Regions from separate parts of the Yersinia hibernica genome, predicted to be linked through region 1. Evidence: predicted binding sites of a transcription regulator. Region 1 holds the regulator's gene; the other holds the start of a gene.

Region 1 (8,384 bases):
TGAAGCTGATGAATATGATTGCGCCTTCTTTGATAAGCGCTCTAAATTTGTTCACTACAGCCCAAGAACTTTGATCATGAATAACCTTGAGTTTGATCATGCTGATATTTTTGATGATCTCAAGGCTATCCAAAAACAATTCCACCATTTGGTTCGCATTGTGCCGGGGCAGGGTAAAATCATTGTTCCAGATAATGATAACCACCTAAAACAGGTGATGGCGATGGGATGCTGGAGTGAGCAAGAGTTTGTCGGCGAAAGTGGCAGTTGGTTGGCCCGTAAAGTATCGACGGATGCCAGTGTCTATGAAGTGCTCCTTGAGGGGGAATTAGTCGGTGAGGTCAGTTGGTCACTGGTGGGCGAACACAATATGCATAATGGCTTGATGGCTATTGCAGCAGCCCGCCATGTTGGCGTCTTGCCCGCAGATGCATGTCGCGCTCTCGGGGATTTTATTAATGCCCGTCGCCGGTTGGAATTACGCGGTGAAGCTCATGGTGTCACGGTTTATGATGATTTTGCTCATCACCCAACGGCCATCCTTGCCACATTAGCGGCTCTGCGCAGCAAAGTCGGCGGCACGGCGCGCATTTTGGCGGTGCTGGAACCGCGTTCTAACACCATGAAATTGGGGTTATGCAAAAACGAACTCGCCCCCTCATTAGGGCGCGCGGATGAAGTATTTCTGTTCCAGCCGCAACATATTCCTTGGCAAGTGGTGGAAGTGGCTGAAGCCTGTATTCAGCCCGCGCATTGGAGCGCTGACATTGATACTCTGGTTGATATGATTGTGAAAGCGGCGCAGCCGGGTGATCACATTTTGGTGATGAGCAACGGCGGGTTTGGTGGAATTCACGATAAGCTGTTGAGTGAATTAGATAAAAAAGCCGAACAGGAATCACTGCCTCAGGATTAAAGTGGATAAAAAAAGCCCCCGTCGAGCGGGGGAAAAGGGTTCGTCGGATAGACGACGAGGGATTATTCGGTTGTTGTGCAGATTGAACTGACCAACTTGTTTCAATGAATATTCTATTCAATCTGCTGCAATGAATATCTCAACAGATTGAATAAACCATCATGTTCCAAAGTATGCCCCTCTGAGCGGGGCATTTACTTTCACTCTGGCAGCTGAATTTTATTTATAAATCTTGGCTGTTGCGTGCCAATTATTCTCTTCGCGTGCTTCGATAACTTTGTATGCTTTAGCCCCCATGGTATCTGCTTTATCAGACAATGCCTGACGAATATCAGAAGGCGCTCCATTCAAGCCACTGACGGAAATAGTCCCCATCGGCTGCAAGTTAACTGCTTGATTTTCACTGATTGAATCAGCTGAAAAAACACCAAATGACAGAGCAGATAGAATGCTTATGGTTGCGATTGTAGTTTTAACTTTCATATTATTGCCTCTATTTATTCTTTTATCACTTCGATGGAAGTGTGATTTACGTCACGAAAATGAGTATACAGCTAGTCACTAAGAATATTAATAGCGCGCTAATAATATTTAACGTCACTTTATCGTGAGTTACTATTTTTTAAGAACAAAAAGGAATAAAAAATGATTAAAAAACAGCTGTTTTACAAAAAAATGTAATCTTATCAAATTGATAAGTTCTTTTGACCAAAAGTGCGAAAAGTTATGGTGACTTTCACCATAAAGAGAATAAAAACAGGGTTGTCTGGTGGTTTTAAACAGTAATGGCAGCTAAATGCCCTATTTATGGTAGGCAGGCAATAGAGATAAACATGAAAAGAGATAATGCGGCATATAAAAGCCGCATCAGAATATTGGCCGTGAATTAAAGTTCTTGTTCGAACAAACGGAGGATAGCCTCATGTAACTGTTCGACGGTGAAACCCCTAGCTGGAGTAGTGAAAATAGTGTCATCCCCCGCGATGCTGCCGAGAATACCTTCCGCTTTACCTAATGAGTCCAGCAGACGGGCGATCAATTGGGCCGCTCCTGGGCTGGTATTAATCACCACAACCGAATCATTATAATCGACATCTAATACCAGATTTTTGAGCGGGCTGCTGGTTGTCGGAACCCCTAATTCAGCAGGCAAACAGTAAACCATCTCCATTTTTGCATTACGCGTTCTGACCGCACCAAATTTGGTCAACATGCGCGAAACTTTGGACTGGTTAATATTTTCAAAGCCTTCTTCCTGCAAGGCCAAAACAATTTCGCCTTGAGAACTGAATTTCTCTTCTTTCAATAACGCTTTAAACGCCTTGATAAGATCTTCTTGTTTGGCGGGGTTACGCATTTTTTGTGCCCTGAACAGTCAATAGTGAATAGGATTATTATGCATATAAATGAATTTTTATTCAACACGACTATAGAGTATTGGTGATAAAAGCACTGATATCAAGGTGCGCTGGAATTGTAACATTATCCTGCTGTTACGATTATGCTAAATCAACTTTTATTAACATTCGAGTCGAGTAACTAAAATGTTATTAAAATGATGTTGTTTTGATGTAAAGGAAGGGTGTAATGTAACCGCCGATTAACCGGTCACGAATACCGTGAAGGAATTTTAGAATAATGTGCGCTATATCATTAATGAATAAGCGATTTAATCTAAAATACACCAACCTTATGCGCTTTTTTGATGCGTGATATCTCAATCTGACTGTTAATAGATTGTGTTTAAAATCGCAATAAACTAAGGTTCGTAAATAGATGAATTCACGGCAAATTTAAATTAAATATAATAAGGAGTATAGGATGAAAGTTGCAGTTCTCGGTGCCGCTGGTGGTATCGGCCAGGCCCTCGCTCTTCTACTCAAGACCCAGCTTCCTTCAGGTTCAGACCTCTCTTTATATGATATCGCGCCAGTGACCCCTGGTGTTGCGGTTGATCTGAGCCATATTCCGACCGCTGTTAATATTAAAGGCTTCAGCGGTGAAGATGCTACCCCGGCCCTACAAGGGGCAGATATTGTTCTGATTTCTGCGGGTGTTGCACGTAAACCCGGCATGGACCGTTCAGACTTGTTCAATGTCAACGCGGGTATCGTTCGTAATCTGGTTGAGCAAATTGCCCGCACTTGCCCGAAAGCATTAATCGGTATTATTACTAACCCGGTTAATACCACGGTGGCGATTGCAGCCGAAGTGCTGAAAAAAGCCGGTGTTTACGACAAAAATAAATTATTCGGTATTACTACACTGGACACCATTCGTTCGAACACCTTTGTTGCTGAGCTGAAAGGCAAGCAACCTCAGGATATCGAAGTGCCGGTTATTGGCGGCCACTCAGGTGTTACCATCCTGCCATTACTTTCACAAATTCCAGGAATCAGCTTCACAGAGCAAGAAGTTATTGATCTGACTAAGCGTATCCAGAATGCAGGGACTGAAGTTGTTGAAGCTAAAGCCGGTGGCGGGTCTGCGACTCTGTCTATGGGGCAGGCTGCTGCGCGCTTTGGCCTTTCTTTGGTTCGCGCTCTGCAAGGCGAGAGTAATGTGGTGGAATGTTCTTACGTTGAGGGCGACGGCAAATATGCTCGTTTCTTCGCGCAGCCTATTCTCTTGGGTAAAGACGGCGTGGCAGAACGTAAAGATATCGGCAAACTGAGTGCTTTTGAACAACAGGCACTGAACAGCATGCTGGATGTGCTGCACAAAGATATTGAGTTAGGCGAGCAGTTTGTGAAATAAATCAGTGTAGCAGGGGCTAAAGCAGCCCCTGAAATCACGCCATCAACCGCCGCAGCAGTATATCGGCGGTTTTTTTATGGCTGAGTAATAGGTTGCCGTATCCTCATTTTGCGATCCAGAAGATCGCCAGTTTTTGCGTCAAAATAGCGAGTTGGCCAGATTTCGGAAGGATGAATGTCCAGGCATTCTGCAATCAACCATTCCCCCTTAGGCCAAGGGCGGGTTAGCGCATTAGCAAGCGTGGATGAGCTTAACCCTGCTTTGCGAGATAGCGCTGCCAAAGTGGTGTCTTTTTTACGTAGCGCAGCAATGATGTCGGCTGGGTGCCAATCAGATTTCCTTAAAATCATCTTTAATCCTTTTTTTTTCTAAGTGGCTGACGTGTTAGTGATATAAATAACGGTACATTGTTAATCGTACTGTGAACATAAAGTAATCATTTAGAAGCATAGTAACATTTATTTTCTGAAAGATTTTAAATGTTTTCTAAATATTCCTTTTTTGTGTCACAACGCATATTAGGAAGCAACGCCATGAAAAAAGAGTGGTTTGCCGCTAAGGAGTTGGCAGGTCTTGATGGATTACCGTCATCACCACAAGGAGTAAACCTCATGGCTAAACGTGAGGGATGGGAACAGCGCCGCCGCCGTGGTGTTCAAGGGAAGGCTGTCGAATATCATATTGAGAGCTTGCCTATCACCATATTGAATTCATTGCAGTTAAGGGAAGAACCTGCCCAGTATACGGCGACGCGACAAGACCCGCTGGTACTATGGGTTGAAGCCTATTATCGTTTTACCGAGGCTGAACGTGAGCAAGTCATTACATTTATTTTTCGTGAGGGCGCTAAAAGTCTAATAGAGCGATTGACGGCAGATTAGTGTGGATGAGTTGCTGTTTTTGTGACCAATGAAAAAACTCCGACCATTGCGCCGGAGTTTCTAAATAATTTCTTAAAATGAACGTTGTACAGCAATGTGCGCCAACCCTTCCAGAGCTTGGCGATATTCGCTGTCAGGGAGAACCTGCAAAGCCGCAATGGCTTTATCAGCTTCTTCCTCAGCACGCTGGCGCGTATAATCCAGTGAGCCGCACTGCTGCATTGCAACTAATACCGGTGTGAGTAAATGGCGGCCATTTCCTTCTTCAATCGCCCGTCGAATCATGGCGGCTTGTTCTGGCGTGCCATGATTCATTGCATGCAGTAAAGGCAGTGTTGGCTTGCCCTCATTCAGGTCATCACCGGTATTTTTACCTAAAGTGGTGCCATCGGAACTGTAATCCAGCAGATCATCAATAAGTTGGAAAGCCGTGCCCAGATAGCGGCCATAATTCTGCAAGGCCAGCTCTTGTTCTTCACTGGCATCTGCCAGTATGGCAGCAGACTGCGATGCAGCTTCGAACAAGCGCGCGGTTTTGCTATAGATGACCTGCATATAGTTTTCTTCAGTGATGTCCGGGTTATTGCAGTTCATGAGCTGCAAAACTTCGCCTTCAGCAATCACGTTGGTTGCGGCTGACATCAATGTCAGGACACGCAGTGATTCAAGGCTGGTCATCATCTGGAATGAGCGGGTATAGATGTAGTCACCCACCAGCACGCTGGCAGCATTGCCAAATGCAGCATTAGCGGTGGCTTTACCCCGGCGCATATCTGATTCATCGACCACATCATCATGCAGCAGCGTGGCGGTATGGATAAATTCAATCAATGCGGCGACCGTGATATGCTTACTGCCCTGATAGCCCAGTGCTCGAGCCACCAAAACAGCGATCATCGGGCGGATACGTTTGCCACCGCCACTGATAATGTAATGGCCCAATTGATTGATAAGAACAACATCCGAGTTCAATTGGTCGAGAATTGTTGTATTTACCGCCGCCATATCTGGCGCGGTTAAGTCGATAATCTTTTCTAGGTTCATTGTTATATTCAGCTGTTTTTCTCTTTAACTGCGATGAGATTACCGCCCACATTATTACATGACGTTCCCTGAGACTATGATTGTACTTGAAAAATTCATCAAATAAACGAGATGTAAGAAACTGTGCTTTTTTTCTTCTCTTGGGCTGATTATATACTTGTCATTCACTACATTTTTGCGTAGAATTCGCGCCCTATTGTGAATATTTATAGTGCGCTCTGGACTACAAAAGTGGAGTGCGCGGAAAGCGGAGTTTTATATGTACGCGGTTTTCCAAAGTGGTGGTAAACAACACCGAGTAAGCGAAGGTCAAACCATTCGCCTGGAAAAGCTGGACATCGCAACTGGTGAAACTGTTGAGTTTGACCAAGTTCTGATGATTGCTAACGGTGAAGAAATTAATATCGGCGCTCCTTTAGTCGATGGTGGCAAGATCAAGGCTGAAGTAGTTGCTCACGGTCGTGGCGAGAAGATTAAGATTGTTAAATTCCGTCGTCGTAAGCACTACCGTAAGCAGCAAGGTCATCGTCAGTGGTTCACTGATGTTAAAATCACCGGCATCAGCGCTTAAGATTTAGGAGAGCGGATAAATGGCACATAAAAAGGCTGGTGGCTCGACTCGTAACGGTCGTGACTCCGAAAGTAAACGTCTTGGCGTAAAACGTTTTGGCGGCGAAGCAGTTCTGGCAGGCAGCATCATCGTTCGTCAGCGTGGCACTAAGTTCCATGCAGGCATCAACGTAGGTTGCGGCAAAGACCATACTCTGTTTGCTTTGGCTGACGGTAAAGTCAAGTTCGAAGTTAAAGGCCCGAAAAACCGTAAATTTATCAGCATCGAAGCTGAATAAGTTTTTCGCGTCCTGTAAATAGATGTAAGCCCTGCAATTTCGTTGCGGGGCTTTTTACATTTCTGGGTTAACCCCCCTGGTAAAAAATGGATACGAAGCAGCAGGCTGGTTTAGGTATTTTTTTGGCACTAACCACTGCGGTATTCTGGGGTGCCTTGCCGATTGCTATGAAGCAAGTGCTTGAAGTCATGGAGCCTTATACCATTGTTTGGTATCGCTTCATGATGGCGGCTATCGGCTTGGGGATTATTCTGGCTACACGTCGTCAGTTGCCTCCTGTTAAACTTTTTCGCCAACGTCGCTGGTTAGTCTTATTGATTATTGCGACCTGCGGCTTGCTGGGGAATTTCATCTTCTTCAGCTCATCATTACAATATCTTAGTCCGACGACATCTCAGGTTATCGGGCAACTTTCGCCGGTTGGGATGATGGTTGCCAGTGTACTGATTTTAAAAGAGCGGATGCGCATCACTCAAGTGATTGGCGCGGGGATGCTGATTTGCGGGCTGCTGCTATTTTTTAACACCAGTTTGCATGAAATCTTTACCCGCCTGACTGATTACACTCTTGGGGTGGCATTGGGGGTCTGTGCTGCGGTGGTCTGGGTCAGTTATGGTGTCGCCCAGAAAGTGCTATTAAGGCGTATGGCATCGCAACAAATCTTATTATTGTTGTACACTTTATGTGCAATCGCATTGTTCCCATTAGCAAAACCAGCCGTTATTTTTCAGCTAAATGGGTGGCAGTTTGCCTGTTTACTTTTTTGCGGGGTTAATACCCTGGTTGGTTATGGTGCCTTGGCTGAGGCCATGGCGCGCTGGCAGGCAGCGCAGGTAAGCGCACTCGTCACCTTGACGCCGCTGTTTACCTTGTTTTTTTCAATTTTATTGGCGCTGATTTTGCCCGATATGTTCGCCGCACCTTCTCTTAACTTTGTGGGATATGTCGGCGCATTCGTGGTGGTGGCCGGTGCCATGTTTTCCGCCATTGGGCACCGTTGGTGGCCACGTCGGACAGAAATAAATCAGGTTGCTGCACAAAAGCAGCAGCCCGGTGAATGATTTACGGAGAGAGTAAATGAAGTTTGTAGATGAAGCCGCGATTCTGGTTGTAGCGGGTGACGGCGGTAATGGTTGTGTCAGTTTCCGTCGCGAAAAATATATTCCTAATGGCGGCCCTGATGGTGGTGATGGTGGTGATGGCGGCGATATTTACCTGCTGGCCGATGAAAACCTCAACACACTGATTGACTACCGTTTTGTGAAATCTTTCCGTGCCGAACGTGGTGAGAATGGCCAGAGCCGTGACTGTACCGGCAAACGCGGTAAAGATATCACGATCAAAGTGCCTGTTGGGACCCGTGTACTCGACCAAGCGACGGGTGAAATTGTCGGTGATATGACGCGCCATGGTCAGCGCCTGATGGTCGCAAAAGGCGGTTTCCACGGGTTGGGCAATACCCGCTTCAAATCCTCGGTAAACCGTGCTCCTCGTCAGAAAACGATGGGGACTGAGGGCGAAACGCGTGAGCTGATGCTGGAGCTGCTGTTACTGGCTGATGTGGGGATGTTGGGCTTACCGAATGCTGGTAAATCAACCTTTATCCGCGCTGTTTCTGCGGCTAAACCCAAAGTGGCTGATTATCCCTTTACGACACTGATCCCTAGTCTGGGTGTGGTGCGTATGGATCACGAGCAAAGCTTTGTGGTTGCCGATATTCCCGGCCTGATTGAAGGTGCATCCGACGGTGCGGGCTTAGGTATTCGTTTCCTTAAACATTTGGAACGTTGCCGCGTATTGTTGCATTTAGTGGATTTAGCCCCGATCGATGAATCTGATCCGGTTGAAAATGCCAAAATCATTATTAATGAGTTACAGCAATACAGCGAAAATCTTGCTCAGAAGCCACGCTGGCTGGTGTTCAATAAGATTGACCTG
Region 2 (8,384 bases), 360 kb from region 1:
CGCCATCACTCAGTTCTTCTTTGATGTGGAAAGTTATCTGCGTTTTCGTGACCGCTGTGTGGCGGCCGGTATTGACGTGGAGATAGTGCCGGGCATTTTGCCGGTATCTAACTTTAAGCAGCTGCAGCGCTTTGCCACCATGACCAATGTGCGCGTGCCTAACTGGATGACCACTATTTTTGAAGGGCTGGATGACGACCCAGAAACCCGCAAAATGGTCGGCGCATCGGTCGCCATGGACATGGTGAAAATCCTCAGTCGCGAAGGGGTGAAGGATTTCCATTTCTACACCCTGAACCGGGCAGAATTGAGCTATGCCATTTGCCATACTCTGGGAGTGAGGCCGTAGTTAAAATTAAGCCCGCCGGTTGGCGGGTTGGTTATATCAAACTGAAATAGGCTTTTGTTTTAATTACAATCCTGTCTGTGTGATGGTGTGTTGCTACCTAAGCTTAAACTAGGGCTTACATTTAGATTAAAAGAGTATTTATCGTCTTGTTGTTTAATAGCTTTTATTTCCTTGTCGGAAATTGAAGAAATGCCTTTATTACTGTTTTGTGAAGTAATAGATTTTAATTGGGTTTTTAGCTCAGTCAGTACACCCATTTTTTCTTTATGCATGCCTGAACCCTGTGAGTTCAATGTTTTGATCATGCTGTTGATATTATTAGTAAATTTATCAGCATCTTGTTCGGGGATCTGATTGTCCATCTTCATAAAATTACTACTATTTTTTATTTCTTTCATCTGGCCAGCCAGTGTTTTCATATCTGCTTTATGAAAACGGCCATCCGCATTCGTATGCTTAACCGCCGTAGTAATGGCACTTCGGATGCTCGCTACGTTGAAACCCATATTGACTCCTAATAATTTTAATAAAAATGGTTTGTAAGGCGCAATAGTAAGCTCGCAGCCAATAACTCTCTTGCACAAATCGATGCTAAACATAGTGGCTCGTGATGGAATGAATGCCAGCTATTGATTTAGCAATAAAAAAACGGGCACTTGGCCCGCTTTGTATTTTTATGCCCGATAATTCTACTGGCGCTAGCCGGTATTGCGCATCCCCGCCGCCACACCGGCAATCGTCACCATCAATGCTTGCTCAACACGGGCATCCGGGTGTTCTTGTTGGCGCGAACGGTGCAATAGCTCGGCTTGCAGCACGTTTAATGGGTCGGTATACACGTTACGCAACGCGATAGATTCCGCAATCCACGGCAAATCAGCCATTAAGTGGTCGTCGTTGGCAATGGCCAGTACCACTTTAATGTCCGCTTCTAATTGGTCGCGCAATTGCTGGCCCAGCGGCCACAGTGATTTATCCACCAGACGCTGGTCATAATATTCAGCCAGCCACAAATCAGCCTTGGCGAACACCATTTCCAGCATGCCAATCCGGGTTGAGAAGAATGGCCAGTCACGACACATGGCGGCTAATGTTTCTTTCTTACCGGCATCAACCGCTTTTTGTAAACCGGCACCCGCGCCCAACCAGGCCGGCAGCATTAGGCGGTTTTGCGTCCAGGCGAAAATCCATGGGATGGCGCGCAGACTTTCCACACCGCCATTCGGGCGGCGTTTCGCTGGGCGTGATCCCAATGGCAGTTTGCCCAACTCTTGCTCGGGCGTGGCCGCGCGGAAATAAGGGACAAATTCTGGATTTTCACGTACGTAGCCGCGATACATATCGCAGGACGCATCCGACAGCAAATCCATCACCTCACTCCATTCTTTCTTCGGCTCTGGCGGCGGCAACAAATTGGCTTCCAGCACCGCACTGGCATACAGGGCTAAGCTGCTGATAGTGACTTCCGGTAAACCAAATTTAAAGCGAATCATTTCGCCTTGTTCGGTAACGCGTAAGCCGCCTTTCAGGCTACCCGGAGGCTGAGAAAGCAGTGCAGCATGGGCTGGTGCGCCACCACGGCCGATTGAACCGCCACGGCCATGGAACAGTGTCAGCGAAATACCCGCTTTCTCGCAGGTTTTGATTAGCGCATCCTGTGCGCGATATTGCGCCCAAGACGCGGCCATCACCCCGGCATCTTTCGCCGAGTCAGAATAGCCAATCATCACCATTTGTTTGCCTTGGATCAGGCCGCGATACCAGTCGATATTCAGTAACTGGGTCATCACGTCGTCGGCGTTATTCAGGTCATCCAAGGTTTCGAACAGTGGCGCGACCGGCAGAGTGAATGGGCAACCGGCCTCTTTCAGTAGCAAATGCACCGCCAGCACGTCCGATGGCACTTTGGCCATAGAAATCACGTAAGCGGCGATAGAGCCCTGCGGTGCCTCGGCAATCACTCGGCAAGTTTCCAACACTTCTTGGGTGTCGGCACTCGGTTCCCATTTCAGCGGCACCAATGGGCGTTTGGAGTTCAATTCACGAATCAGGAAGGCTTGTTTATCCGCCTCAGACCAGCTTTCATAATCGCCCAAGCCCAAATAACGGGTCAGTTCAGCAATAGCATCGGTGTGGCGGGTGCTTTCCTGGCGCACATCAATGCGCACCAATGGCACACCAAAACAGCGCACCCGGCGCAGGGTATCCAGTAATTGGCCATTGGCGATGATTTCCATGCCACAGGTTTTCAGCGACTGATAACACGCGTAAAGCGGATCCCATAGTTGGTCATTGCTGACCAGCAAGTCGGTTGGCGGCAATACCCGCTCGCCTTTTAAGCGGCTTTCCAGATAGGCCTGAGTGTTGGTCAACTGGGTGCGCACGCGCTTCATCAGTTCACGGTAAGGCTCGAGCACTTCCTCACCGCCCGCCAGCTCGCGCAGTGCTGGCGTACATTCCGACATGGAAAGCTCAGACACCAACACCTGAATATCACGCAGGAACAAATCGGTCGCTTTCCAGCGGCTCAGTAACAGCACATGGCGGGTAATTTCAGCGGTGACATTGGGGTTACCGTCGCGGTCGCCGCCCATCCATGATGTGAAGCGAATCGGCACCGCCTCTACTGGCAAGCGGTAATCAAGGGAGTTTTGCAGCTGCTCGTTAAATTCACGCAAAAAGGCAGGCACACCCTCCCATAGACTATTTTCAACCACGGCAAAGCCCCATTTGGCTTCATCAACCGGGGAGGGGCGGATTTTGCGAATTTCGTCAGTATGCCATGATTGTGCGACTAACTGCCGCAAACGACGCATGATCTTGTTGCGTTCGTAATCGGCTAAATCATTGTGATCCAACTGGCTCAGGCAAGTATTCACTTCGACCAGTTTATGAATCAGGGTGCGGCGGGTGATTTCAGTTGGGTGAGCGGTCAACACCAGCTCAATGGACAACTCATCAACCGCGCGGCGCATGTCTTTGTCACTCAGCTTTTTGTCTTTTAAGCGGGTGAACAGTTGAGCCAGGGCTTCCGGATTACTTGCGGCTTCACCGTGTGGCGAAATACTGTGATATTGCTCTGCCGTATTCGTCAGATTGAGAAATTGGCTAAAAGCACGGGCTACCGGCAGCAGCTCGTCGTTAGATAAATTTTGCAGCGTTGTCAGCAGTTCTTGACGGCTCGCTTCATTACCAGCACGCGAAGATTTAGATAATTTACGGATGGTTTCTACTCTATCAAGGATGTGTTCGCCGAGTGCTTCCTTGATGGTGTCTCCGAGTAGTTTGCCGAGCATACTGACGTTACTTCGCATTGCGGAATATTGTTCGTTCATATGACCCCTGACCCATATCCCCTTCACCCTTGACGCCGCAGGGTGGTTAGCGGCGCTCACTCAACCAAATGACTGACCAGTGTCAGCGCATCGGGATTCGTTCACTTGCTGCCAACCAGCAACACCAATGACTTTGGGTATAAACTTTTATGGTTTCTTTTTGTAAATTAGTTTCATCTAAAAGGCTAAGATGGACAAATCCACTCGCCACGTTCAATTCCATACCCCAATTGACACTATTTTCAGCAAAAAAACATCATTTTTAGGGATATTGCTGAAATTTAATTACTGCAGCCAGATTATCAGCCTAGCTTATCGGCAATATTGATCCGCCTACCCCATACGAGTTATTTTTGCTGACAGAAATGGTCAACTAACTGGCCAATCAGCTCGCGGGTTGGCTCGATAAAGGCCATATCAATAAATTCATCCGGCTGATGGGCTTGATTGATAGACCCGGGGCCTAACACCAATGTCGGGCAAATTTGCTGAATAAATGGCGCTTCGGTGCAATAGTTAACCACTGCCGTGCGCTCACCCAGTAATTTTTCGATAACTCCGACCATATGATGATCCGTCGGACATTCATAGCCTGGAATTGGCGGATGCAGTTCATCAATACTCAAGCGGCCCGGCCAGCGCGCACTCACTGGTGCCAATGCTTCAGTCATCAATTCATTCAGATCACTTAAGGTCAGGCCCGGTAATGGGCGGATATCCATATGTAATTCACAGCAAGCACAGATGCGGTTTGCGGCATCACCACCATTAATATGACCAAAATTCATTGTCGGATAAGGAATGGCAAATGCCGGATTGTTGTAGCGCTCTTGCAGGGTGGTGCGCAGCTTCATAAGCTCGGTAATTGATTCATGCATCAAATCAATGGCGTTAACACCGCGGGCGGGGTCGCTGGAGTGGCCGGACTGGCCAGTAATGCGGATAGCATTGGAAATATGCCCTTTGTGGGCCCGCACCGGTTGCAGTGAGGTAGGTTCACCAATAATGGCGAAGTCGGGGCGCAGCTGGGTAGACGCGGCAAAATAACGCGCGCCTGCCATGGTGGTTTCTTCATCGGCAGTCGCCAAGATATACAGCGGCTTGCTCAGTTTGCTGGCATCAAGATCGCGCACGGCATCGAGAATAAAGGCAAAAAAGCCTTTCATATCGGCGCTACCCAAACCATACAGTTTATTGTCATGCTCGGTCAGGGTGAATGGGTCGCGTGTCCAGCGCCCTTCATCATAGGGGACGGTATCGGTGTGGCCCGCCAGCAGCAAGCCACCTTGACCTTCACCTATAGAGGCGAGCAGATTAAATTTGTGGCGAGCATCAGGCACAGGCTGGATTTCGACACGAAAACCCAGATCAGCAAACCATCCGGCCAACAAGTTGATTAGCGACTCATTACTTTGGTCGAGAGCACTATCGGTTGCGCTGATCGATGGTGTGGCGATTAATGCCCGATACAGCTCAATAAATGGAGGTAATTTCATCTTCACTGTTGACAGCCTTTGGTTAGGGTAGTATCAATATTCATGCATTAATTGTGAATAAAAATACATTAAGCTTGAGCGTAAGGGAACCTAAAAACACCCTTAAACTTACGAAAATGTCAATGCTCAATCACGTGGGGGAACAGTAAAACCTTGCTGAGAACCCAAATAATGGTTTTGAGTATTTATGTCTTTAAACGCATAAATACAATTAAGTCAGAAGGTAAACTAAACCCATGTTGAATACGCTGATTGTTGGTGCCAGTGGTTATGCCGGAGCGGAGCTTACGGCTTACCTTCATCGACACCCACATATGAACATAACCGGTTTAACGGTTTCAGCGCAAAGTGCAGATGCAGGAAAATTACTTTCTGATCTGCATCCGCAACTAAAAGGTGTAATCGATCTGCCGCTACAACCCTTGGTGGATGTGGCTCAGGCGGCAAAAGGTGTGGATGTTGTGTTCCTCGCCACCGCCCATGAGGTCAGCCATGATTTAGCCCCCCAATTCCTGGCTGCGGGCTGTGTGGTATTTGACCTCTCCGGCGCATTCCGGGTTCAGGATGTCGCTTTCTACAGTCAATATTACGGCTTTGAACATCAACATGCTGATTGGCTGGATAAAGCCGTCTATGGATTAGCGGAATGGCAAGCCGAAGAAATTAAACAGGCGCAATTGATTGCCGTGCCGGGTTGCTACCCAACCGCATCCCAATTGGCGCTTAAGCCATTGGTTGATGGCGATTTACTTAATGAAGCACAATGGCCGGTGATTAATGCCGTCAGTGGTGTGAGTGGCGCGGGCCGCAAAGCCAGTATGGGTAATAGTTTCTGTGAAGTGAGCTTACAGCCGTACGGTTTATTTAATCATCGCCATCAGCCGGAAATAGTCGCCCACCTTGGCACGCCGGTGATTTTTACTCCGCACTTAGGTAATTTCGCCCGGGGTATCTTGGCGACCATCACTTGCCGCCTGAAAGCGGGGGTCACAGCAGCAGATATTGCTGAGGCATACCACCGTGCTTATCAGGATAAGCCACTGGTGCGGCTTTATAAGCAAGGTGTTCCGGCACTAAAAGCGGTGGTGGGTTTGCCTTTCTGTGACATCGGTTTCTCGGTACAGGGCGAACATTTAATTATTGTCGCGACAGAAGATAACCTGCTGAAAGGGGCCGCAGCTCAGGCCGTGCAATGCATGAATATACGTTTTGGCTTTGCGCAAACTCAGTCCCTGCTGTAAGTCACAGCAGGGTTTGTCACCGAGTCGAAACTGACATTTTTATCCAATTATATTGAGGCGAAACATGATGAACCCGTTGGTCATTAAATTAGGTGGCGTGTTGCTGGACAGCGAAGAAGCGTTGGAGCGCCTGTTTACTGCATTGGTGACCTATCGTGAGAAACATGAGCGCCCGCTTGTGATTATGCACGGCGGTGGTTGTCTGGTGGATGATTTGATGAAAAAACTCGCCCTGCCGGTAGTGAAGAAAAACGGCCTGCGCGTGACCCCAGCCGATCAGATTGACATTATCACTGGTGCATTAGCGGGCACAGCCAATAAAACCCTGCTGGCTTGGGCGGTAAAACACCAAATTAATGCCGTCGGTTTATGTCTGGGTGATGGTAATACGGTTGAGGTCACACCATTAGATGCCGAGCTGGGCCACGTAGGTAAAGCTTTGCCCGGCTCTGCCGCATTGGTGCAAACCTTACTGGCAGCAGATTACATGCCAATCATCAGCTCTATCGGTATTACTGTTGATGGCAAATTGATGAATGTGAATGCCGACCAGGCGGCGACGGCTTTGGCGGCGACACTGGGAGCAGATTTGATTTTACTGTCGGATGTCAGCGGCATTTTAGATGGTAAAGGCCAGCGCATTGCGGAAATGACAGCACAAAAAGCCGAGCAACTTATTGCTCAGGGCATCATTACTGACGGCATGGTGGTTAAAGTGAATGCGGCGCTGGATGCGGCTCGTTCATTGGGCCGCCCGGTGGATATCGCCAGTTGGCGTCATGCAGATCAGTTGCCAGCATTGTTTAATGGGGTACCGATTGGTACGCGCATTCTGGCTTAATACTGTTCAAACAGACTATTATGAATTTCTATTTAGCGATCTAGGGAAGCAAAATTATGGCATTGTGGGGCGGACGGTTCAGTCAGGCAGCAGATCAGCGTTTTAAGCAATTTAATGATTCTCTGCGGTTTGATTACCGGTTGGCAGAGCAGGATATTATCGGTTCTGTCGCTTGGTCAAAAGCACTGGTCACGGTTGGCGTTTTAACCGCCGCTGAACAGCAACAACTTGAGCAGGCACTCTCTGTCTTATTAGAGGAGGTACAGGCTGACCCACACGCTATTTTAGCCAGTGATGCGGAAGATATTCACAGCTGGGTTGAAACTAAACTGATTGATAAAGTCGGTGATTTGGGCAAGAAATTGCATACTGGGCGCAGCCGTAATGACCAGGTGGCAACTGATCTGAAATTGTGGTGTAAATTTCAGATAACTGAATTACAAACCGCGGTGCAGCAGTTGCAGCAGGCGCTGGTTATCACGGCTGAAGCTAATCAGGACGCAGTCATGCCGGGTTATACCCATTTGCAGCGCGCCCAACCTGTGACCTTTGCACACTGGTGCCTGGCTTATGCTGAAATGCTGGCCCGTGATGAAAGCCGCCTGCAAGATACACTGAAACGCCTTGATGTTAGCCCGCTAGGCAGTGGTGCATTGGCCGGGACGGCCTATGCTATCGACCGCGAACAACTGGCCGGTTGGCTAGGTTTTGCATCGGCAACGCGTAATAGTCTGGACAGTGTTTCTGATCGTGACCATGTGTTGGAATTACTGTCTGACGCCAGCATTGGCATGGTGCATTTATCCCGTTTTGCTGAAGATCTGATTTTCTTCAACAGTGGTGAAGCGGCATTTGTCGATTTATCTGACCGCGTAACATCAGGCTCTTCCTTGATGCCGCAAAAGAAAAACCCAGATGCACTGGAATTAATCCGTGGGAAATGTGGCCGGGTACAAGGTGCATTGACCGGGATGATGATGACGCTGAAAGGCTTGCCTCTGGCCTATAACAAAGACATGCAAGAAGACAAAGAAGGGCTGTTTGATGCGCTCGATACTTGGCTCGACTGCCTGCATATGGCGGCGCTGGTGTTGGATGGCATTCAAGTGAAACGCCCGCGTT

What was found. Region 1 encodes ArgR, which controls arginine synthesis, uptake and breakdown. Its sites were predicted from a motif close to ANTGAATAAAAATACANT; they were not measured.
Positions count from the first base shown of each region.
Region 2: argC (N-acetyl-gamma-glutamyl-phosphate reductase) is a predicted target of ArgR. The motif match lies at 5,233-5,250, and genes of this name have one in related genera.

Region 1 covers NZ_CP032487.1:485,459-493,842, forward strand. The annotation lists gene mpl (UDP-N-acetylmuramate:L-alanyl-gamma-D-glutamyl-meso-diaminopimelate ligase) at 1-916, shown strand, start outside; gene yhcN (peroxide/acid stress response protein YhcN) at 1,136-1,399, opposite strand; gene argR (transcriptional regulator ArgR) at 1,803-2,273, opposite strand; gene mdh (malate dehydrogenase) at 2,738-3,673, shown strand; gene D5F51_RS02350 (helix-turn-helix domain-containing protein) at 3,748-4,023, opposite strand; gene D5F51_RS02355 (DNA-binding protein) at 4,207-4,554, shown strand; gene ispB (octaprenyl diphosphate synthase) at 4,627-5,598, opposite strand; gene rplU (50S ribosomal protein L21) at 5,858-6,169, shown strand; gene rpmA (50S ribosomal protein L27) at 6,189-6,446, shown strand; gene D5F51_RS02375 (DMT family transporter) at 6,533-7,507, shown strand; gene cgtA (Obg family GTPase CgtA) at 7,524-8,384, shown strand, end outside.
Region 2 covers NZ_CP032487.1:123,501-131,884, forward strand. The annotation lists gene metF (methylenetetrahydrofolate reductase) at 1-349, shown strand, start outside; gene D5F51_RS00595 (hypothetical protein) at 409-948, opposite strand; gene ppc (phosphoenolpyruvate carboxylase) at 1,048-3,684, opposite strand; gene argE (acetylornithine deacetylase) at 4,032-5,180, opposite strand; gene argC (N-acetyl-gamma-glutamyl-phosphate reductase) at 5,417-6,421, shown strand; gene argB (acetylglutamate kinase) at 6,489-7,262, shown strand; gene argH (argininosuccinate lyase) at 7,319-8,384, shown strand, end outside.